4 regions of the Jejuibacter sp. L23 genome follow, and region 1 is predicted to be linked to each of the others. Evidence: predicted binding sites of a transcription regulator. Region 1 holds the regulator's gene; each other region holds the start of a gene.
The links. Region 1 encodes LexA, which represses DNA repair genes until DNA is damaged. Its sites were predicted from a motif close to TNCTGTATGTACATACAGNA; they were not measured.
Positions count from the first base shown of each region.

Region 2: a site for LexA is predicted at 3,025-3,044, ahead of metR (HTH-type transcriptional regulator MetR). Genes of this name have one in related genera too.
Region 3: a site for LexA is predicted at 3,158-3,177, ahead of umuD (translesion error-prone DNA polymerase V autoproteolytic subunit). Genes of this name have one in related genera too.
Region 4: a site for LexA is predicted at 1,953-1,972, ahead of sbmC (DNA gyrase inhibitor SbmC). Genes of this name have one in related genera too.

Region 1 is NZ_CP138199.1:342,601-348,394, reverse strand. Features, by position in the region: gene dinF (MATE family efflux transporter DinF) at 1-1,222, opposite strand, end outside; gene lexA (transcriptional repressor LexA) at 1,310-1,918, opposite strand; gene SCU88_RS01580 (diacylglycerol kinase) at 2,027-2,395, opposite strand; gene plsB (glycerol-3-phosphate 1-O-acyltransferase PlsB) at 2,626-5,088, shown strand; gene ubiA (4-hydroxybenzoate octaprenyltransferase) at 5,155-5,794, opposite strand, start outside.
Region 2 is NZ_CP138199.1:239,651-245,444, forward strand. Features, by position in the region: gene pldB (lysophospholipase L2) at 1-325, shown strand, start outside; gene yigL (sugar/pyridoxal phosphate phosphatase YigL) at 353-1,159, shown strand; gene SCU88_RS01120 (carboxylate/amino acid/amine transporter) at 1,253-2,152, shown strand; gene metR (HTH-type transcriptional regulator MetR) at 2,040-2,993, opposite strand; gene metE (5-methyltetrahydropteroyltriglutamate--homocysteine S-methyltransferase) at 3,114-5,375, shown strand; gene SCU88_RS01135 (dienelactone hydrolase family protein) at 5,440-5,794, opposite strand, start outside.
Region 3 is NZ_CP138199.1:2,407,176-2,412,969, forward strand. Features, by position in the region: gene pcaF (3-oxoadipyl-CoA thiolase) at 1-536, shown strand, start outside; gene SCU88_RS11090 (3-carboxy-cis,cis-muconate cycloisomerase) at 546-1,889, shown strand; gene pcaD (3-oxoadipate enol-lactonase) at 1,886-2,647, shown strand; gene pcaC (4-carboxymuconolactone decarboxylase) at 2,652-3,041, shown strand; gene umuD (translesion error-prone DNA polymerase V autoproteolytic subunit) at 3,195-3,632, shown strand; gene umuC (translesion error-prone DNA polymerase V subunit UmuC) at 3,616-4,869, shown strand; gene SCU88_RS11115 (helix-turn-helix domain-containing protein) at 4,842-5,720, opposite strand.
Region 4 is NZ_CP138199.1:3,477,942-3,483,735, reverse strand. Features, by position in the region: gene SCU88_RS16700 (hypothetical protein) at 1-256, opposite strand, end outside; gene dacD (serine-type D-Ala-D-Ala carboxypeptidase DacD) at 635-1,807, shown strand; gene sbmC (DNA gyrase inhibitor SbmC) at 1,992-2,465, shown strand; gene SCU88_RS16685 (c-type cytochrome) at 2,497-3,717, opposite strand; gene SCU88_RS16680 (GMC oxidoreductase) at 3,714-5,474, opposite strand; gene SCU88_RS16675 (gluconate 2-dehydrogenase subunit 3 family protein) at 5,481-5,794, opposite strand, start outside.

The DNA of each region.
Region 1 (5,794 bases):
CATGGTTGCCCAGCCAGGGCAGCGTCAGTAGCGTCAGTCCGAATCCCAGCGCGGCAACCGCCATGCTGTTACGCATTTCCGCGCCGCGGGTGGCCCCCACAAACATGCCATCCAGCAGATAACACCAGACGCCAACCAGCGGCAGCACCGCCTGCCACAGCAGATAGCGATCCGCCTGAGCCTGAAGTTCGGGGATTGAGGTTAACAGGGCCACGATCTGCGCCCCCGCCAGGGCGTAGATCGCAGCGAAGCAGAGCGCCACCAGACCCGCCTGGCGGCAGGCTGCTCGCCATACGCTCAACAGCTGGCCGGTACTGCGCGCGCCAAAGGCCTGGCCGGAGTGGGCCTCTACCGCATAAGCAAAACCATCCAGCGCATAGGCGGTGAAGGTCAGCATGGTCATCAATACCGCGTTAATCGCCACGATTTCGCTACCGAGGCGCGCACCGCAAATGGTAATACCGGCAAAACAGAGCTGAAGCAGCAGGGAACGCAGCATAATGTCGCGGTTCAAAGCCAGCAGGCGGCGAATATTGCCGCGCCAGGCCTGCTTCAGCATATCCATCGAGATGCCACGTAGCCGCAGTACCCGCCACACCATCACCAGCCCGATAAGCAGCGTCGCATATTCGGCAATGACCGTCGCCAGCGCCGCCCCCTGCACGTTCATATGCAGGCCTACCACAAACCAGAGATCCAGCGAAATATTCAGCAGGTTACCCACCACCAGCAGAATAACCGGCGCACGGGCGTACTGGACACCCAGCAGCCAACCCAGCAGTACCAGATTGGCGAGCGTTGCCGGAGCGCTCAGCCAGCGAATGGCCAGGAAGCGCTGCGCCTGATACAGAACCTGCTCGCTGCCGCCGACAATGTACAAAGCCAAATCAATCAGCGGAGTACGTAACGCCACGATCAGCACACCGGCAATCAACGCCAGCATCAGCGGCTGAACCAGCGCTCTGGCCAGCGCCGGCGCATTTTTCGCGCCCCATGCCTGAGCCGCAAAGCCGGTGGTGCTCATCCGCAGGAACAGCAGCAACATAAACAAAAAGCTGGTCGTCGTAGCGCCAACGGCAACGCCGCCCAGATAATCCGGCGAGTCGAGATGACCAATGACCGCAGTATCCACCAGCCCCAGCAGCGGTACCGTCACGTTAGAGAAAATCATCGGCAGCGCCAGCCGCCATAATGCTTTATCGGTTTTTTGGAAAAGGGGCATGGCCATTATCCGGTTATGCAGTCAGGAGAGTTAAAGCAGAGACGCGCCCGGGAACGGACGCGTCAGCAGGGGGATGCGTTTATAAATTCAGAGCCATTCGCCGTTGCGGATCACCCCGACGGCCAGCCCTTCAATAGTAAAATTCTGTTCGCGCAGATCGACCACAATAGGTTCAAACTCGCTGTTTTCCGGCAGCAGTTGTACCGTGTTGCCCTGCTTCTTCAGGCGTTTAACCGTGACTTCATCTTCAATGCGAGCCACGATGACCTGACCGTTGCGCGCCTCCTGAGTCTTATGTACCGCCAGCAGGTCACCATCCATAATGCCGATATCTTTCATCGACATACCGCTCACTCGCAGCAGGAAGTCCGCACTCGGTTTAAACAGGGAAGGGTCGACCTGATAGTGGCCTTCAATATGCTGCTGGGCCAGCAGCGGCTCACCCGCGGCAACGCGCCCAACCAGCGGCAGCCCCTCTTCTTCTTCATGCAGCAGTCGGATACCGCGTGAAGCGCCAGAGACGATTTCGAGAACCCCTTTGCGCGCCAGAGCCTTCAGGTGTTCTTCTGCGGCATTAGGCGAACGGAAGCCCAGTCGCTGCGCGATTTCCGCACGGGTGGGCGGCATTCCCGTCTGGCTGATATGCTCCCTGATGAGATCAAAAACCTCTTGTTGCCTGGCCGTTAACGCTTTCATTCCGCCCCCTGGGTGTATATACAGTTATGCTGTGAGTATATACAGCAGAAGGCGATTTTGGAACCACAACGTGGTAAAAAGTCAGCGTTTTATCCGTTTCCTGAAGCTTTACCGCAAATGCGACCAGAGTAGCGTGACCCAGGTGAAAAGCGCGACGATAATCGCTAACAGCACGGCGGCGGAGCCCATATCTTTCGCGCGACCGGAAAGTTCGTGATACTCGCTGCCGATCCGGTCAACAACGGCTTCGATGGCGCTATTCAGAATTTCGACGATCGTGACCAGCATGACGGAGCCAATCAGCAGCACGCGCGTCATGGCGTCAACATCCAGCCAGCAGGCCACTATAATGGCAATAACCGCGGCGACCCCTTCCTGGCGGAAGGCCGCTTCGTTACGCCACGCCGCGCTCAGACCTTTCCAGGAATAGCCGGCAGCTTTGATGATACGGGTAAAACCAGTGGTATTATTCGCCATGTAATGGAAACCTTTTCAAAAAACACACTCTAAATAGTTCAGTTGCATCAAAGCGGCAAGGGCGCGCCCGAGCCGATTAACGAAGCCAGACCGAATGCAGCAGGCAGTATGACGAAAATCAGCGTCAACGCCAGCGCGCTTCGATTAATAGTGGTGCCGCAGAATTTCCGTGCCGTTTCTGGTATTCTGACGGCGCATTTGCATGATTAACCAGAGGCTTTACATCATTTATGTCAGGCTGGTCCCGATTTTTATACAAGCTCCTTAATTTACCATTAAGTATTCTGGTAAAGAGCAAGTCAATTCCGGCGGATCCCTGCGCCGAACTTGGCCTGGATACTTCGCGTCCGATTATGTACGTTCTGCCCTATAACTCGAAGGCAGACTTGTTGACGCTGCGTGCGCGCTGTCTGGCCCACGATCTGCCGGACCCCATGGAGCCGCTGGAAGTGGACGGCGTCGTCCTGCCGCGCTATGTGTTCGCGCACGACGGTCCCCGCGTCTTCACCTATTACACGCCTAAACAAGAGTCCATCAAACTATTCCATAACTATCTGGATCTACACCGCAGTAATCCGAATCTTGACGTTCAGATGGTGCCCGTCTCTGTGATGTTCGGCCGTGCGCCGGGCAAAGAGAAAGGGGAAGCCAACCCGCCGCTGCGCAATCTGAACGGTATTCAAAAATTCTTCGCCGTGATCTGGCTGGGCCGCGACAGCTTTGTGCGCTTCTCGCCACCGGTTTCTCTGCGCCGTATGGCTACCGAACATGGTACGGACAAGCGTATCGCCCAGAAGCTGCTGCGTATCGCCAGAATGCACTTCTCGCGTCTGCGTCTGGCGGCCGTAGGGCCACGTCTGCCGGCCCGTCAGGATCTGTTTAATAAGCTGCTGTCCTCCAAGGCCATTGCCCGGGCGGTAGAAGACGAAGCGCGTACCAAAAAGATCTCCCATGAAAAGGCCCAACAGAACGCCGTAGCCCTGATGGAAGAGATAGCGGCTAACTTCTCTTACGAAGCTATCCGCGTAACCGATCGCGTACTGGGTTTTACCTGGAACCGGCTCTATCAGGGCATCAACGTCCATAACGCCGAGCGCATTCGTCAACTGGCCCACGAGGGCCACGAACTGGTCTATGTCCCCTGCCACCGCAGCCATATGGACTATCTGCTGCTCTCTTACGTGCTCTACCACCAGGGGCTGGTACCACCGCATATCGCTGCCGGTATCAACCTTAACTTCTGGCCAGCGGGCCCGATTTTCCGCCGCCTGGGCGCATTCTTCATCCGCCGTACCTTCCGGGGCAATAAGCTCTATTCCACCGTATTCCGCGAATATCTGGGTGAGTTGTTCAGCCGCGGTTACTCGGTAGAGTACTTTGTGGAAGGCGGACGTTCGCGTACCGGACGGCTGCTGGATCCGAAAACCGGTACCCTGTCGATGACCATTCAGGCGATGCTGCGCGGCGGTACCCGCCCCATCACGCTGGTTCCCATCTACATTGGCTACGAACATGTCATGGAAGTGGGCACCTATGCGAAAGAGCTGCGCGGTGCCACCAAAGAGAAAGAGAGCTTCACTCAGATGGTACGCGGCTTAAGCAAGTTGCGTAATCTGGGTCAGGGTTACGTTAACTTCGGCGAGCCGATTCCGCTGAACAACTGGCTGAACCAGAACGTGCCGGAATGGCGTGACGATATCGATCCCATCGAAGCGGTACGCCCAGCCTGGCTGACGCCGTCAGTCAACGCTATCGCCGCAGATCTGATGGTGCGCATTAACAACGCCGGCGCGGCAAACGCCATGAATCTGTGCTGTACCGCGCTACTGGCGTCACGTCAGCGCTCTCTGACCCGCGAACAGCTAACCGAACAGCTGAACTGCTATCTGGATATTCTGCGTAACGTCCCCTATTCGCCGGACGCGACGGCGCCGAAAGTCACCGCCGATGAACTGATCAATCACGCGCTACAGATGAATAAGTTCGAAGTGGAAAAAGATACAATCGGCGACATCATCATTCTGCCGCGCGAGCAGGCGGTACTGATGACCTACTACCGCAATAACCTGATGCATATGCTGGTGCTGCCATCGCTGCTGGCCATGATGATTACCCAACGCCGTCATCTGACCCGCAGTGCGCTACTGGAGCAGGTGACGCTGCTCTACCCGATGCTGAAGAGCGAGTTATTCCTGCGTTGGGAAAAAGAGGCGCTGCCCGCGGAGATCGACGCGCTACTGGACGAACTGCAACGCCAGGGGCTGATCCTGATTAACGGCGATACGCTACAGGTGAACCCGCTGCGCTCCCGTACCCTGCAACTGCTGGCGGCAGGCGTGCGCGAGACCATTCAGCGTTATGCCATCACCTTCTGGCTGCTGGGTGCCAACCCGGGCATTAACCGCGGCACTCTGGAAAAAGAGAGTCGCACTCTGGCACAGCGCCTGTCGGTTCTGCATGGTATCAATGCGCCGGAATTCTTCGATAAGGCAGTCTTCTCTACTCTGGTGCTAACCCTGCGCGATGAAGGCTATATCAGCGACAGCGGCGACGCTGAATCTGAACGAGCGCTGCAGGTTTACCAACTGTTGGCCGAACTGCTGACCTCCGATGTGCGCCTGACCATTGAGAGCGCCACCTCGCAGAATGGCGGTATCGAGGCCAAAGAAGAAGCAACAGAACAGGCTGAATAACGCGCCGTAAAAATGAAAAAAGCCGGTCAGGTGTTACACCGACCGGCTTTTTTATGCACTCAATAATCAGAAATGCAGATAGCTCAGCACCAGACCGATAAACAGCGCCAGGCCAACGTAGTTGTTGTTCATAAAGGCCCGGAAGCAGGCATCGCGATCGCGGTTCGCTATCATCTTCTGCTGCCAGACAAACAACCCGGCGGCAATGGCAATCGATGCATACCACAGGCCGCCAAGGCCATTCAGCACGCCAAGCAGTATCATGATCGCCACCACGCCAGATTGCAACAGACCAATAATCAGTTTGTCATAGCGGCCAAACAGAATCGCCGTAGACTTAACGCCAATCTTCAAATCGTCATCGCGATCCACCATGGCGTACTCGGTATCGTAGGCCACGGCCCAGAGAATATTCGCCAGGAACATCAGCCAGCAGGAGATCGGCACGCTTTCACTAACGGCGGAGAAAGCCATCGGTATCGCCCAGCCGAAAGCTGCGCCCAGCACCACCTGGGGCAGATGGGTGTAGCGCTTCATAAAGGGGTAAACCCATGCCAGCGCCAGCCCGGCCACCGACAGCAGGATCGTCATGCTGTTCAGAGTCAGCACCAGCAGGAAGGAGAGCAGCACCAGCACCCCAAACAGAATACGGGCCTCTTTTTCACTCACCGCGCCGCTGGGCAGGGGACGATTCGCTGTGCGCTTC
Region 2 (5,794 bases), 100 kb from region 1:
TTATGCCGATGAGCCCGGGCTACGGGTAGGGGGACCTACCTGGCACTGGGTACGTGAAGGGATCCTCGCGGGTGAACAGGTACTGGCAGGGGCCGCTGAAGTCACCACGCCGATGTTACTGATTCAGGCAGAAGACGATAGGGTGGTGGATAACCGTATGCACGATCGTTTTTGCGAACTGCGAGCCGAAGCGGGTCATCCCTGTGAAGGGGAGAAACCGCTGATGATTAACGGCGCATGGCATGAGATCCTGTTTGAAAAGGACGCTATGCGGGCCGGGGCGTTAAACGCCATCGTCGATTTCTTCGACAACCACAACCAATGATTTGATTGATAAGGTAGAACTTTTTTTATGTACCCGATTATTGCGTCCGATCTGGATGGCACTCTGCTGTCCCCTGACCACCGCCTTTCACCTTACGCACGGGAGACCCTGAAGCTGCTGACCGAACGCGGTCTGCACTTTGTGTTCGCCACCGGACGCCACTATATCGATGTCGGCCAGATCCGCGACAGTCTGGGGATCCGCGCCTGCATGATCACCTCTAACGGCGCGCGGGTACATGATGCCGACGGTAAACTGCTCTTCTCTCACGATCTGGATCAGGATATCGCCAGCGATCTGTTTGTCATGATGTATCAGGATCCTGAGATCGTCACCAACGTTTATCGCGATGACGAATGGTTTATCAGCCGCCATCGCCCGGAAGATATGAAATATTTTCAGGAGGCGGTGTTCCGCTATAACGTCTACCAACCGGGTCTGCTGGCGCCGGAAGGGGTGAGCAAGGTCTTCTTCACCTGTGAAGATCACGATAAGCTGCTGCCGCTGGAACAGGCGATTAATGCGCGCTGGGGCGACCGGGTTAACGTCAGCTTCTCGACGGTGACCTGCCTGGAAGTGATGGCCGGCGGCGTTTCGAAAGGCCATGCCCTGGAAGCGGTGGCAAACGGCATGGGCTATGGGCTTGCAGACTGTATCTCCTTTGGCGATGGTATGAATGATAAAGAGATGCTGACCATGGCCGGTAAGGGTTGCATTATGGGCAATGCCCACCAGCGCCTGAAGGATCTGTTACCAGAACAGGAAGTGATCGGCACTAATGGCGATAACGCCGTACCGCATTATTTGCGGCAGCTCTATCTGAATGATGATTGATTAAATAGCAACCACTCGTCAACTAAATAGTCGCGCCCGCGCTTGCGGGCTTCGCTACAATGGCCTCTTTTCCCGGGCGAAGAGACCGTTACAGTGGCATTACTCATCATTACCACTATTTTGTGGGCATTTTCCTTTAGCCTGATCGGCGAATATCTTGCTGGTCACGTCGACAGCTACTTTTCCGTGTTGATGCGAGTGGGGCTGGCTGCGCTGGTATTCCTGCCGTTTCTGCGTATCCGCGGCTATCGCCTGAAAACGCTGGGGCGGTATATGCTGGTGGGCGCAATGCAGCTGGGGATCATGTATCTGCTGAGCTTCCAGGCCTACCTGTATCTGACGGTGTCGGAATTCCTGCTGTTCACCGTTTTGACACCGCTGTATATCACCTTGATTTATGACCTGATTAGCGGTCGCAGGCTACGCTGGGGTTATGTGTTGAGCGCGCTGCTGGCGGTGGCGGGGGCGGCGATTATTCGCTATGACCGCGTCAGCGACCATTTCTGGACCGGGCTGTTACTGGTACAGCTCGCCAACATCAGCTTCGCCATCGGCATGGTGGGCTACAAGCGGTTGATGGAGGTTGACCCCATGCCGCAGCACTGCGCCTTTTCCTGGTTCTATCTGGGGGCATTTATCGTCGCGCTGTTGGCCTGGCTGGCGCTGGGGGATCCTCAGAACCTGCCGGAAACCTCGCTACAGTGGGGGATTCTGGTCTGGCTTGGGGTGGTGGCTTCGGGCCTGGGCTACTTTATGTGGAACTACGGTGCCACTCAGGTGGATGCAGGAACCCTGGGGATCATGAACAATATGCATGTTCCGGCGGGGCTACTGGTCAATCTGGCTATCTGGCAGCAGCAGCCCCACTGGCCGAGCTTTCTTATTGGGGGAACGGTAATAGTGCTTTCTCTGTGGGTACATCGCCGTTGGGTCGCTCCGCATTCCGCACAAACGGCAGGTGATCGCAGGCGTGGTTGCGCGCCGAATGAATAAAGGCCTGAGTCACCGGCTGTCGCTGCTCGCCGTCGCGCACGGCGGCGTAAAGTCGACTCCATAATCCCTGACCCAGGGTTTTGGTCACCACCAGACCCTGGCGTTCAAAGCTTTCCACCACCCAGTGTGGCAGGGCAGCAATGCCCATTCGCGCCGACACCATCTGAATCAGCAGCAGCGTATTATCAACGTGCTTAAGCCCAGGGCTGACGCCTGCCGGTTGCAGGAAGTGGCGCCAGATATCCAGGCGGCTGCGCTGTACCGGATAAATCAGCAGGGTTTCGTCGCTCAGATCTTCCGGCAAGATCTGCGGCCTGCCCGCCAGAGGGTGATCGGTGGCCAGTACCAGACGTACCTCAAAATCGAACATCGGCGAATAGTGAAGGCCGCTGCGCGGCAGAATGTCCGAAGTCAGCACCAGATCCAGTTCCCCCTGCTGTAGAGCAGGCTGGGGATCGAAAGTCACGCCAGAACGAAAATCCATTTCTACCTGAGGCCACTGCTGGCGGAATGCCTCCAGCGCTGGCGTCAGCCACTGAATACAGCTATGACACTCAATGGCGATCCGCAGCCGGGTCTGCTGGGGTTCGTTGCAGGCCTGTAGCGCCTGGCTGATTTGCGGCATCACCTGCTCTGCCAGACGCAACAGAATCTCGCCCTGCGGCGTAAAGCGCAACGGCTGGCTTTTGCGAACGAACAGTCGAAAGCCGAGCCGCTGTTCCAGATCGCTAAACTGATGCGACAGTGCCGACTGCGTCTGATGCAGCGTGGCGGCCGCGCCTGCCAGGGAGCCGTTATTGCGCAGGGCCAGCAGCGTGCGCAGGTGTTTTATCTCAATCATGAAAGTCCTTCACTTCGCCATGAACATTTTGCGCTTGAGGAATATACAGTATCGGGGAAATATGGATGTGTAAACATCTGGACGGCTAAATCATAAAGATTCATAAGAGGCGATAAGACAATGACCATCCGCAACCATACCCTTGGCTTCCCCCGTGTAGGCCTGCATCGTGAACTGAAGAAAGCGCAAGAGAGCTACTGGGCTGGCAACAGCAGCCGTGAAGCGCTGCTGGAAAACGGCCGTGAACTGCGCGCCCGCCACTGGCAGCAGCAGAAAGACGCCGGCATCGATCTGCTGCCGGTCGGCGATTTCGCCTGGTACGATCAGGTCCTGACCACCAGCCTGATGTTGGGGAATGTACCGGCGCGTCATCAGAATGCCGATGGTCAGATCGATATCGATACCCTGTTTCGTATTGCCCGCGGTCGTGCGCCGAGCGGCGAGCCTGCGGCGGCGTCGGAAATGACGAAGTGGTTTAACACCAACTATCACTACATCGTGCCGGAATTTACTCGCGGTCAAAATTTCCGTCTGGCCTGGAATCAGTTGCTGGAAGAAGTCGATGAAGCGCTGGCGCTGGGTCACAACGTTAAGCCGGTATTGCTGGGGCCGGTCACTTATCTGTGGCTGGGCAAGGTCAAAGGCGAGGCCTTCGATCGTCTGTCACTGCTGAGCGAGATTCTGCCGGTCTACCAGCAGGTGCTGGCAGAGCTGGCGAAGCGTGGCATCGAGTGGGTACAGATCGATGAGCCTGCGCTGGTGCTGGAGCTGCCCCGCGAATGGCTGGATGCTTATCAACCGGCCTATGAGGCGCTGGCGGGGCAGGTCAAACTGCTACTGACTACCTACTTTGAAGGTATTACGCCGAACCTGGATACCATTGCCGCGCTGCCGGTGCAGGGGCTGCATGTCGATCTGGTCCACGGCAGCGATGACGTAAATACTTTGCACCAGCGTTTGCCTGCCGACTGGCTGCTTTCCGCGGGCCTGGTGAATGGTCGTAACGTATGGCGTGCCGACCTGACGGAAAAATATAGCCAGATTAAAGAGGTTGTCGGCGCGCGTGAGCTTTGGGTGGGATCGTCCTGTTCGCTGCTGCACAGCCCTATCGATCTCAGCGTGGAAACCCGCCTGGATGATGAAGTGAAGAGCTGGTTTGCGTTTGCCCTGCAGAAGTGTCAGGAACTTACCCTGCTGCGCGATGCGCTGAACAGCGGCGATACTGCGGCGATCGATGAATGGAGCGCGCCAATTCAGGCTCGTCGTCACTCCACCCGAGTGCATAACGCAGCGGTGGCAAAGCGTCTGGCCGCTATCAGCGGGCGCGACAGCCTGCGTGCTAATCCGTACCCGGTACGGGCCGAAGCCCAGCGCGCGCGCTTTCAACTGCCCGCCTGGCCGACCACGACTATTGGCTCGTTCCCGCAGACCACCGAGATCCGCGGTCTGCGTCTGGACTTCAAAAAAGGGCGTCTGGATGCCGGGAACTACCGCACTGGCATCGCAGAGCACATCAAGCAGGCCATTCAGGAGCAGGAGCGTCTGGGGCTGGATGTGCTGGTGCATGGTGAAGCCGAGCGTAACGACATGGTCGAATATTTCGGCGAACATCTGGACGGTTTCGTCTTTACCCAGAACGGCTGGGTGCAGAGCTATGGCTCCCGCTGCGTGAAGCCGCCGATCGTGATTGGCGATGTCAGTCGCCCGGCGCCGATTACCGTTGAGTGGGCGACTTACGCTCAGTCTCTGACCGACAAGCCGGTTAAAGGCATGCTGACCGGCCCGGTCACCATTCTCTGCTGGTCATTCCCGCGTGAGGACGTCAGCCGCGAAACCATCGCGAAGCAGATTGCGTTGGCGCTGCGCGACGAAGTGGCGGACCTGGAGGCGGCGGGCATCGGTATCATCCAGATCGATGAACCGGCGCTGCGCGAAGGACTGCCGCTGAAGCGCGGCGACTGGCAGGCTTATCTGGAATGGGCAGTGGACGCGTTCCGTCTTAATGCCGCGGTGGCCCGTGACGAAACCCAGATTCACACCCATATGTGTTACTGCGAGTTTAACGACATCATGGATTCCATCGCCGCACTGGATGCCGATGTGATTACCATCGAAACCTCCCGTTCGGATATGGAACTGCTGGAGTCATTTGAAGAGTTTGAATATCCGAATGAGATCGGGCCGGGCGTTTACGATATCCACTCGCCTAACGTACCGGATGTGGACTGGATCGAAGCGCTGCTGAACAAGGCGGCACAGCGTATCCCTGCTGCGCGCCTGTGGGTGAACCCGGACTGTGGTCTGAAGACCCGCGGCTGGCCGGAAACCCGTGCGGCTCTGGCGAATATGGTTCAGGCGGCACAGAACCTGCGTAACGCCTGAGGCCATTAGGGTCAGAAAAGTTTGCCCCATCATCATGGACGATGAGGGGCTTTTCTGTTTTGGGTTACTTACCGGCGCCGTAACGTTCGAACCACGCCAGCATGCGCTGCCAGCCATCTTCGGCGGACTCTTTGTGGTAGCTGGGGCGGTAGTCGGCGTTGAAGGCGTGTCCCGCATCGGGGTAAACCACAATTTCTGCATTGGCGTTTGCCGCGCGCAGCGCCTGACGCATGCTCTCCACGCTATCCAACGGAATACCGGTATCCTGCGCGCCATACAGCCCCAGGACCGGCGCATTCAGATCGGTCGCAATATCGATGGGCTGTTTCGGCCAGTTCAGCGTTTTATCTCCCGTCAGTCGTCCATACCAGGCCACAGCCGCCTTTAGCTGCGGATTATGGGCGGCGTACAGCCATGAG
Region 3 (5,794 bases), 2.1 Mb from region 1:
ACGAACATCCGCGTTCCACCTCGGCGGAGGCCCTGGCTAAACTGAAAGGGGTAGTGCGCCCGGACGGCACCGTCACTGCCGGTAATGCCTCCGGTGTTAACGACGGCGCCTGCGCGCTGCTGCTGGCAAGCGAGATGGCGATGCGCGATAACAACCTCCAGCCGCTGGCCCGGGTGGTGGGCATGGCGACGGCAGGCGTGGCGCCGCGGATTATGGGCTTTGGCCCGGCACCGGCGGTCAGAAAAGTGCTGGCGCAGACCGGACTTTCCCTGGCGCAGATGGATGTTATCGAGTTGAATGAAGCATTTGCCGCCCAGGCGCTGGCGGTGATGCGTTCGCTGGAACTGCCGGATGATGCGGCCCACGTAAATCCCAATGGCGGCGCCATTGCTCTGGGGCACCCGCTGGGCGCATCCGGCGGACGTCTGGCGATGACGGCGGCGTATCAGCTAAAGCGCAGCGGCGGACGCTATGCGCTGTGCACCATGTGTATCGGCGTGGGCCAGGGGATCGCCCTGGTGCTGGAACGCGTATAAGGAGAAACGATGTCACTTTACACTCCGCTGTTTCACGGCTCATCGCTCAGCGACTGCTTTAGCGATCGGGCGTTGCTACAGGGGATGCTGGATTTCGAAGCGGCGCTGACCCGCGCTCAGGCCAGTTGCGATATGGTGCCCCGGGAGGCGGCGGCGGCCATTAACGCCTGCTGTCAGGCGGAACGGCTGGACAGCGACGCCCTGGCCCGGGACGCGGCACTGGCGGGGAATATCGTCATTCCGCTGGTTAAACAGCTGACCGCCGTGGTCAGGGGTGAAGATGAGCAGGCGGCCCGCTATGTACACTGGGGAGCCACCAGTCAGGACGCCATTGACACCGGCCTGATCCTGCAACTGCGCGCGGCACTGGAACAGGCGGAAACGCAGTTGAACCGGCTGATTACCGCGCTGACCCGTCAGGTCGGGGATCATGCCGCCAGTTTGATGCCGGGGCGCACCTGGCTACAGCATGCGCTACCGACCACCTACGGCCTGAAGCTGGCGGGAACCCTGGATGCGCTGCTGCGTCACCGGGCGCGGCTCAATGAAATGCGTCCGCGACTGCTGGTGATTCAACTGGGCGGCGCTGCGGGCACCCTGGCGTCTCTAAAGGCGCAGGGGCCTGTAGTCATTCAGGCTCTGGCCCGGGAGCTGGCGCTTGGCGTTCCCGATACGCCGTGGCACAGCCAGCGCGACCGGCTGCTGGAAGCGGCAGGCTGGTTTGCTGGTCTTGCCGCTTCGCTGGGCAAATTCGCTGGTGATTTCGCGCTACTGATGCAGACCGAAGTGGCCGAAGTTTCGGAGCCGGTGGCGGAAGGGCGCGGCGGCTCTTCGACCATGCCCCACAAGCGCAATCCCGTCACCTGTGCTGCTATCCTCAGTAGCACAGGCCGGATCCCGGGGCTGATGGCGGCGCTGTATGCTGCCCAGAATCAGCAGCATGAACGGGCTCTGGGGGGCTGGCAGGCGGAGTGGGAAACGCTGCCGCAGCTGGCGACCCTGACCGGCGGCGTGTTGGACAATGCCCTGACGCTGGTGGAAGGGATGCAGGTTTATCCTCAAAAAATGCGCCAGAATCTGGATATCACCCACGGGTTGATTATGGCGGAGTCGGTCACTCTGGCGCTGGCGCCGCAGATGGGCAAAGCCCGGGCGCACCATCTGGTGGAGCGTTTGTGCCACCAGGCGCTGGATGATAACCAGCCGCTGGTGCGGCTGCTGCAACAGGATGAAACGGTAAGCCGTTACCTGTCTGAATCACAGATTGCGAGCCTGCTGGACCCCGCCGGGGCCACCGGCAGCGCCGACCATTTTTTGCGCCAGGTGCTGGCGCGAAGTAAGGAATCTTTATGACTATTCATTACCAGCTTGAAGGGCGTGACGATGCGCCGGTGGTGATTCTCTCTAACTCGCTGGGAACCGACCTGTCGATGTGGAACGGCCAGCGTGATGCACTGCTGCCGCACTTCCGGGTGCTGCGCTACGACACCCACGGTCACGGCCAGACCCCTAAGAGCGGGAAAGTAACGCTGGCGCAGCTGGGCGAGGACGTGCTGAATATCATGACCCGTGAGGGGATCGACAAGGCCCATTTTTGCGGGATATCTATGGGCGGGCTAACCGGCCTGTGGCTGGCGCGCTTTGCGCCAGAGCGGTTTTACAGCGTGACGGTCGCCAACAGCGCGGCGAAGATAGGCGACCAGGCTGGCTGGCTTTCCCGGGCCCGCACCGTACGCCAGGAAGGCATGCCGGTGGTGGCCGCCGGCGCTGCCGATCGCTGGTTCACCCGGTCGTTTCGCCAGAAATCGCCCGCGGTGGTGGAGCCGCTGGTGCATACGCTTGCTGCCAGCAATGCCGAAGGCTACGCCGAATGTTGTGAAGCGCTGGCCGGTGCCGATCTGCGGGCAGAAGTGGGGGAGATCGCGCTGCCGCTACTGCTGATTGCCGGTGAGGCGGATCCGGTGACCACGGTGGCCGACAGTGAATTCCTGCGCGAGCAGGTTTCGGGCGCCCAAATGGTAACGCTGCCTGCTTCGCATCTGTCGAACATCGAAGCCGCCAGCCAGTTCAATGCCGCGCTGCTGAGCTTTTTGCAGCAGCAGGAGGGGTAAAACAATGCACGATGATGAACGCTATCAGCAGGGAATGGAGGTGCGGCGCGCGGTGCTGGGCGATGCCCATGTCGACAGAACGCTGGAAAACCTGAGCCCGCTAAATGAAGAGTTCCAGAACTTTATCACCCGCTACGCCTGGGGAGAAACCTGGACCCGACCGGGTCTGAGCCGCCATACCCGCAGCATGATCACCATCGCCATGCTGATTGCCCTGAACCGCGAAGCGGAGCTAAAAATGCATCTGCGGGCCGCCCGTAATAACGGCGTCACCCGGGACGAGCTGAAAGAGCTGATTATGCATTCGGCACTGTATTGCGGCCTGCCCGCCGCCAACGCCACGCTGCACCTGGCCCAACAGGTGTTTGACGAACAGGACGACGCAGAAGCCTGACCTGTTACCACGGGCCTGTTACAGGCCCGTTTTTCCCATCGATAAAAATTTCCATTTGCATCAGATCGATAGCCTGATCGGGCTCCGGCATGCTTGATTGTACCCAAAACACCGGGTACTGTATTTATATACAGTATTTTATGGATGACTGACATGAGCAGAGTTAACGTTGTCGATTGCCATGCCGATTTACCCCTGCCGCTGTTCGCCAGCACTGTGGCCTGCGGCTTTCCCAGCCCGGCCCAGGACTACGTGGAAGCGCGTATCGATCTCAACCATCTGGTGGTTCAGCGCCCCAGCGCTACCTACTTTGTTAAAACCGCCGGTGACTCGATGATTCAGGCCGGGATCGCCAGCGGCGATCTGCTGGTGGTGGATCGCTCCCTGACCGCCCGCCATGGCGATATTGTCATTGCCGCGCTGGACGGCGAATTTACCGTTAAAGAGCTGCAAACCCGCCCGCAGGTACGACTGGTGCCCCATAATCCCGAATATCGCCCCATCGTTCCCGGCGAAGGGGAAAGCCTGGAGATCTTTGGGGTGGTCACCTGGGTTCTGAAAGCGGTGCATCAGCATGTACGCGCTGGTTGACGTTAACAGCTTCTACGCTGCCTGCGAGACGCTGTTTCGCCCCGATCTGAAAAACCGCCCGGTCATTGTGCTGAGTAATAACGACGGCTGCGTGGTGGCCCGCAATGCACAGGCAAAGCAGGCGGGTATCGCGCGCGGAGAGCCCTTTTTTAAGATTCGCCAGCGGGTGGAGCGTTACGGCGTTCAGGTGTTCAGCTCCAACTACGCCCTGTATGCCGATATGTCGGCGCGGGTGATGGCGATTCTGGAAGGTTTTGCCCCGGCGGTAGAGTGTTATTCCATTGATGAAGCCTTTCTGGATCTGAGCGGCGTGGCCGATCTCCATGCTCTGGGCTGTGAAATACGGCGCTGCATTAAGCGCGATACTGGTCTGACGGTGGGGGTGGGAATCGCGCCGAGTAAGACCCTGGCGAAACTGGCTAACCACGCCGCTAAGCGCTGGCCAGCCACCGGTGGCGTGGTGGATCTTTCGGATCCGGCGCGTCAGCGCAGGCTGCTGGCGATGATGCCCCCCGAAGAGGTCTGGGGCATCGGGCGCCGTCTGGGACAGCGGATCCATACTATGGGCATCACCAGCGCTCTGGCGCTGGCGCAGAGCGATCTCTGGTTTATCCGCAAAAATTTTAACGTGGTGCTGGAGCGCACGGTGCGTGAACTGCGCGGTGAATCCTGTCTGGCCTTTGAGGAGTTCGCTCCGGTGAAGCAGGAGATTATCAGCTCGCGCTCTTTTGCTGAGCGGCTGACGGAGTATGACCCGGTGCGCGAAGCGGTCTGCGCCTGGGCCGCCCGGGCGGCGGAGAAACTACGGGGAGAGCGCCAGTACTGCCGCTATGTGGCGACCTTTATCAAAAACAGCCCCCACGACAGGCACCAGGCTTACTACAGCAACAGTGCTGGCATACGACTGCTGACGCCGACTCAGGACACCCGGGATATCACTGCTGCCGCGATCCGGGCGCTGGATGCGGTATGGAAACCGGGGCCGCGCTATCTGAAAGTGGGGGTGATGCTGGGTGACTTTTACAGCCGTGGCGTAGCGCAGCTTAATCTGTTCGACAGCTACGCTCCCAGAGCCAATGGCGAAAAGCTGATGCAGGCGCTGGACGCCATTAACCGTCAGGGAAGGGGGAAGATCTGGTTTGCCGGGCAGGGCACCGGCGAACGCTGGGCCATGAAGCGCGCCTTTCTTTCACCCTGCTATACCACGCGCTATGGGGATCTGCCAGTGGCGGGCTGATATTTTGATTGTTTTCTACTGTTTTTCTTAAATCGCAATGGAGTGGTGCCAGTCACCTGGCTAAAGCATTTGATAAAATAGGTCACATAGTTAAAGCCGGACTGTAACGCAATCTCTGACACCGCCAGCTCCGTCTGTTCAAGCAGATAACAGGCATATTTGATCCGTCTGATAATGAGGTATTCCTGGAATGTGCTGCCGGTTTCTTTTCTGAACTGGCGGGAAATATGACTTCCAGACAGCGACAGGTGAGAGGCGAGCTCTTCCAGCGTAATGCCTGAACGGAAATGTTGATCAACATAGTGCATCATCCGGGATGACAGTAGGCCCGAAGATCCGGAATTGATAAATACACCATCTGGCAGAAGCTGTAGCAGATTGAGGATAAATAAAGCGATTACTTCACCTTTACTGGTTGCCTCGTAACTTTCTGTCAGCGAATCGAGCAGGTGTGATATACGTACCATGTTAGCAGAAAAATCGTAAATAGAGACTTTAGCGTTATCGGCGATCATCTCACTGTATAATTGCCATGCGCTTTTGAAAGGACGAATAAAGGTCGCAATATATTCAGGGTCGACATGAATAATAGTTCGGGAATAATAATTGTTGATATCACTGTCGACCTTAACTTTATGAAGCTTGTTTTGTGGGAATATAAACAACCTGCCAGGGCGAGCGGTAAACTTCTGATTATCGACAATAACCAGTCCGACGCCGGACTCAATATAGAGGATTTCAAGACACTGATGCCAGTGGAAATAGTCGGCGCTGTTGCCTTCTACTCGCCTCAGTTCGGTATAAAGATCGTCATAGTGAATTAAATCGAGTAACGCGGTATTAGTCATCATGGATACATCAAGATAGTATAATTTCTGTGCATGATAGTGACGTTTCTGGCTGAAAAGTAATTTTTTAATGGTTG
Region 4 (5,794 bases), 2.2 Mb from region 1:
TGGGCGTAATTTCGGCGGTGGTATCGTTAATCAGAACCACCTGATAATCTTCGCGATCGAAGCTAAAGGTTTTCGGCTTACGATTTAAATAAGTCAGCACTTCCAGCTCATTTTTGGAATAAGATTTATCGGGATTCCCGAGCTTCGATATAATTTGCTGTTTTGACATTCCGGTATCAATGTCAGAAATTTTACCGGCAGAGGAACATGCACAAAGCACCAAAGCGCAGGCCGAAATGGCAATTTTTTTAATCATTGGTATTCCTGTCTTTATCGCTACTTCTAAAACGAACATCAATATACAGCAAACAACCGGTTATTTTGTGGCCGTTTGTGCAACATTGCGGCCGCTATTATGCCATTTTATGTAACACCCCGCTTGTTATTTTATGGCAGTAAACATTCTTAAAATAACAGTGATTGTAGGGTCTAATTAATGGCAGACGGCTAAGTAAGCCGTAATGGCGGGCTCCTGAGCGATCGCGTGGTTCAGACGTCTCTTCTTTGGCATCACCGGCGGATAAACGACAATCGGCGCATTTCTGTGTGGCTGTCATACTTTCTTGCAATTTGCCGCAGCACCGTAATAAGAAGTTCCGTAAAACAGGCGACGTTTTTTGTAGTCATTGAGGACATGCCGTTGAAATTCCGCTTTATTCTTGCTGTTTCTTTTCTTTCCTGCTGCGTTCAGTCCGCCACGGCAGCGGAGGCACCGGTACAGCCGTTGCCGCAGCCACCGCAAATCCAGGCCGGTTCATGGGTATTGATGGATTACACTACCGGCCAGGTACTGACTTCTGGTCATCCCCATCAACAGCGTAATCCCGCCAGCCTGACCAAACTGATGACCGGCTACGTGGTGGATCGCGCTATCGATAGCCAGCGTATTTCTCCCGACGACGTAGTGACCGTCGGTAAAGATGCCTGGGCTCAGGGGAATCCGGTGTTTAATGGCTCCTCTTTGATGTTTCTCAAGCCTGGCGACAAAGTAACGGTGCGCGACCTGAGCCGTGGCCTGATTGTAGATTCCGGCAACGACGCCTGCGTGGCGCTGGCCGACCATGTGGCGGGCGGTGAGCCGCAGTTTGTGCGGATGATGAACGACTATGTGCAGAAGTTGGGGCTGAACGATACCCACTTCGAAACCGTACACGGCCTGGATGCGCCGGGTCAGCACAGTTCGGCGTGGGATCTGGCACTGCTGTCGCGGGCCATTATCCACGGCGAGCCCGAGTTTTATCATATGTACAGCGAGAAGAGCCTGACCTGGAATGGCATCACGCAGTACAACCGTAACGGCCTGCTGTGGGATAAAACGCTGAATGTCGATGGGCTGAAAACCGGCCATACCTCTGGGGCGGGCTTTAATATTATCGCTTCCAGCGTGGATGGTCATCGCCGCCTGATTGCCGTTGTGATGGGGGCAGACAGTTCGAAAGGGCGTGAAGAGCAGGCTCGCAAACTGCTGCACTGGGGCCAGGATAATTTCGATACGGTTCGGGTTATGCACAGTGGTAAACAGGTGGGCCAGGAACGAGTCTGGTACGGCGATAAAGAGAAGATTAGTGTGGGCCCTGAACGCGACTTCTGGATGGCGCTGCCGAAGAGTCAGGTTTCTGGCATTAAGGCGAAGTACGTGCTGGATACGCCCAACCTGGAAGCTCCGCTCAAGGCTCACCAGCAAATTGGTGATATCGAGCTGTATAACGGTGACAAAGAAGTTGCCAGAATGCCACTGGTGACGCTGGAAGCCGTAAACAAAGGTGGTTTGTTCTCACGGATTAGCGACTGGTTCAGCAAACCCTGAGTTTGATCGACTACGCCGGGCGGGACTCTTTCCCGCCTTTTTTGTCTTCGCCTTTCTTTCTGCTCTTTTTTTCACCACCATTATGGAATCCGTATCACAGGATGGCGTTAGGGTATCTTGCAGGCTATTTCTGACTTTGATATTAAGCTGTATAAATATACAGTTATTGTCTCCGGAGGAGAATATGCACTATCAGATTCAACGGGTTGCAGAACGTACGCTGGCGGGGTTTCACCTTGTGGGGCCCTGGGAAAAAACGGTGCCGAAAGGGTTTGAGCAGCTTCAGGCCTGGGTCACCACCAAACAGCTGGTTCCCAGAGAGTGGATCGCCGTCTACTTTGGTAACCCGGAACTGACGCCGCCGGAGGCGCTACGCTGCGATACCATGATATCGGTCGATCCGGCGTTTGAGATACCGCCCAATAGTGAAGGGGTGACCAAAACCCGGCTGGCGGCAGGTCTGTTTGCCGTGGCCCGGGTACAGGTGGCGGATGGCGATTTCACCGCGCCCTGGCTTAGCTTCTTCACGGCCGTTTCTGGCGATGGGGCGCATCAGCTCAGGGAAGGGCCGGTATTTGAAATCTATCTTAGCGACGGGAGCAACGGCGTGTGGGATATCGAGATGTATATTCCGGTCGTGCTAAAGCAGGCTGAATAAAAACGGGGAGCCGAAGCTCCCCGGGTCACGATTACTCTTTGAGCTTTTCGCGCATCTTCTGAACGTCGCTGGCGCTGACGGCGGGTGCTGCGTTGCCCCAACTGTTGCGAACGTAAGTCAGCACGTCGGCAATTTGGCTGTCGGTCATGGTGGCTGCAAAAGCGGGCATAGCTGGTGCGGTCGGGCGCTCTGGCGTATCCACGCCGCGGCTGCCGGCCAGCACAACGCGCATCAAAGAGACCGGCTCTTTGGCGTTGAGAAGCGGGCTGTCCGCCAGTTGCGGGAAGATATGCTGCACGCCTTTACCGGAAGAGGTGTGGCAGGCGGAGCAGCGATCAAAATAGATCGCTTTACCGGTGACCATTTGTGCCTCTTCAGGCTTCAGCGGTGCTGGCGGCTGTTCGTTATCCTGTTTCAGGGATTTCAGATAGACCGCCACGGCCTGCAGATCGCCATCGTTCCAGTGCTGTGAGGAGTTTTTCACCTCTTCGGCCATCGGCCCGGAGGCGATGTCGTAGCGGTTCATCCCGGTACGCAGGTAGTCTTTAATATCCTGAACGCTCCAGCGGCCAATGCCGTCGTGGTTAGCGGCAGTGATATTAGGCGCCCACCAGTTTTCAACTTCGGCGCCCTGCAGGAACCGGTCGTTCTTGTCACCGCCCAGAATATTTTTGGGGGTATGGCAGGTGCCACAGTGGCCAAGACCCTGCACGATGTAAGCACCGCGATTCCATTCCGCGGACTTCGACATATCGGGTTGATATTGCCCTTTGTCGAAGTTCAGCCAGTTCCAGCCAATCAGACTGGTACGTACGCTGAACGGGAAGGGTAACTGGTTGGTTTCAACGTGCTGCTTCACCGGTGCCAGGGTCTGCAGATATGCCCAGATGGCGCGGTTGTCCTCATCCGAAACTTTGGTGTAGGCGGTAAAGGGCATGGCGCCATACAGTCGCTTGCCGCCGTGGCCGATGCCTTCCGACATGGTGCGGCGGAAGTCGTCATAGGTCCAGTTACCGAGGCCGGTCTCTTTATCCGGCGTAATATTGGCGCCGACCAGGCTACCGAATGGCGTTTTAAGCTCTACGCCGCCAGCGAACGGTTTGCTGGGTTCGGCCGTGTGGCAGGCGGCGCAGTCACCCAGGGTCGCCAGGTAGCGCCCTTTTTCTACCTGGTCGAATTCCGGCTGAGCCAGCGCCTGGGCGGAGGCCGCCAGGCAGGAGACGGCGAGCAACGACAGTGCTAAACGTTTCATACGTTAATCATCTCCCCCGGATTCTTCAGGTAGAAATTACGGATGGAGAACGCGGCCTTATAGGCCAGCGCCCCTACGGTGCCGGTTGGGTTATAGCCCGGGTTCTGCGGGAAGGCGGATGCCCCCACCACGAACAGGTTCGGCACGTCCCAGACCTGGAGATGCTTGTTAACGGAACTGATGGAAGGATCGGCACCCATAATGAATCCGCCCACAACGTGGGAAGACTGGTACGGCATGCTGTTCCAGTGGCCGGTCATCGGTTTAGAGACTATCTCGCGCGGGTTCATCGCTTTGGCGATCTCCGCCACTTTGTTGGTGCAGTACTGCGCCATCTTCAGATCGTTTTCCGGGAAGTCGAAGGTAATGCGCAGCAATGGTCGACCCAGGCGATCCTTATAGTTGGGATCGAGCGAGAGGTAGTTGGTACGAGTGGTGTAGCTACTTGCCTCACAGCCAATGGACATGGTGCTCTGGTAGTTATCCACCATCGCTTTCTTCCAGCCCTTGCCCCATTTCGGGGAGCCCGGCGGGGTGGGGTGGTAGCCGATAGGCGCACCGCCGATGGGGGTAACGCGAATACTGCCGCCGCCAAAGAAGCCCAGGCCGCTGTGGTCGAAGTTATCGTTGTTAAAGTCGTCGATGCCCATACCGACAGCGCCAGCCCCGATGAACGGGTTGAACTTCTTGTCGTCGAAGAACAGGGTCACGCCATTGGCGGTCTGGTAGGCATAGTTACGCCCGGTGGTGCCGCTGTTGGTGACAGGATCATAGGCTTTGCCAATGCCGGAAAGCAGCATCAGGCGCACGTTTTCAAAAGTAAAGGCGGCAACGATCACCAGTGACGCAGGCTGTTCCCACTCGTCGCCGGAAGAGTCGATATAGGTGACTCCGGTGGCGCGCTTGCCGCTGCTGTCGGTATTCACCTTCAGCACTTCGCAGAAGGTGCGGGCTTCGAAGTTGGGCTGGCGCATCAGGGCTGGCAGTACGGTGGTGATGGCGCTGGCCTTGGAATAGTTAGCACAGCCGTAGTTGGTGCAGAAGCCGCAGAAAGTACAGGGGCCCATGACCACGCCGTAGGGGTTGGTATAGCCTTCGGAAACCAGCGAGGACGGAACCGGGAAAGGGGAGTAGCCCTGATTCTTCGCGGCTTGTGCAAACAGCGTCGGGCCATAAGGCTGCTTCAGCGGCGGGGTGGGGTATTCGCCGGAGCGAGTGCCCTCGAAGGGGTTGCCGCCTTCCTGTTTTTCGCCATTGACGACGCCTGCTTTTCCGGATGTGCCCGCGACCCGTTCGAAGGCCATATAGTGCGGTTCCATCTCTTCCCAGGTAGTGCCCCAGTCCTGCAACACCAGTTCATCGGGAATGCTGCCATAGCGTTCCAGCAGGTGGCTTTTCAGGCGGAACTCTTCCGGCTGAAAACGGAAGGTGATGCCTGCCCAGTGGTTACCGGCACCGCCGGTGCCGTTACCCGGGTGGAAGGAGCCCCAGCTACGCATGGGAAGCGCGGTCTCGGATGGGTTGTTACGCATGGTGCAGGTGTTCTGTCGGGTGCGCAGCATCAGCTCCTGGCGCTGCACATAGCGCAGTTCGTCCGGTACCGTGGCTACGTTGAAATCGCGGGCGGTATCGCGCCACGGACCGCGTTCAATACCGACCACCCGCAGGCCTTCGTCGGCCAGCTCTTTGGCGATGATGGAGCCAGCCCAGCCCAGGCCGATCACCACCACGTCGGTTTCAGGAAGTTTTTTTGCCATGATTGATTATCCTTTCTTCATCCAGTCCGCGCTGCCGGTGATGCTGACGGGGGTAAATTTCAGCTCTTCGTTATGACGCTCGATGAAATCGCGGTAGTCATAGCGTGCGCCGGGGAACCCGATCATCTTCCAGGAGACCATATCGCGGTTACCGCCGTAGACGGGATCGGCAAAAAAGCCTTCGGTGGTGTTGCTCAGCACCTGCGCAAAGAAGTCCGCGCTCTTGATGCCTTCCAGGGCGATCTCACCCTTTTCCAGCGCAGTCAGGACATTATCCTGATCGTCGCCGCTCAGTTCGTGAAAACCTTTGTTGTGCTGAT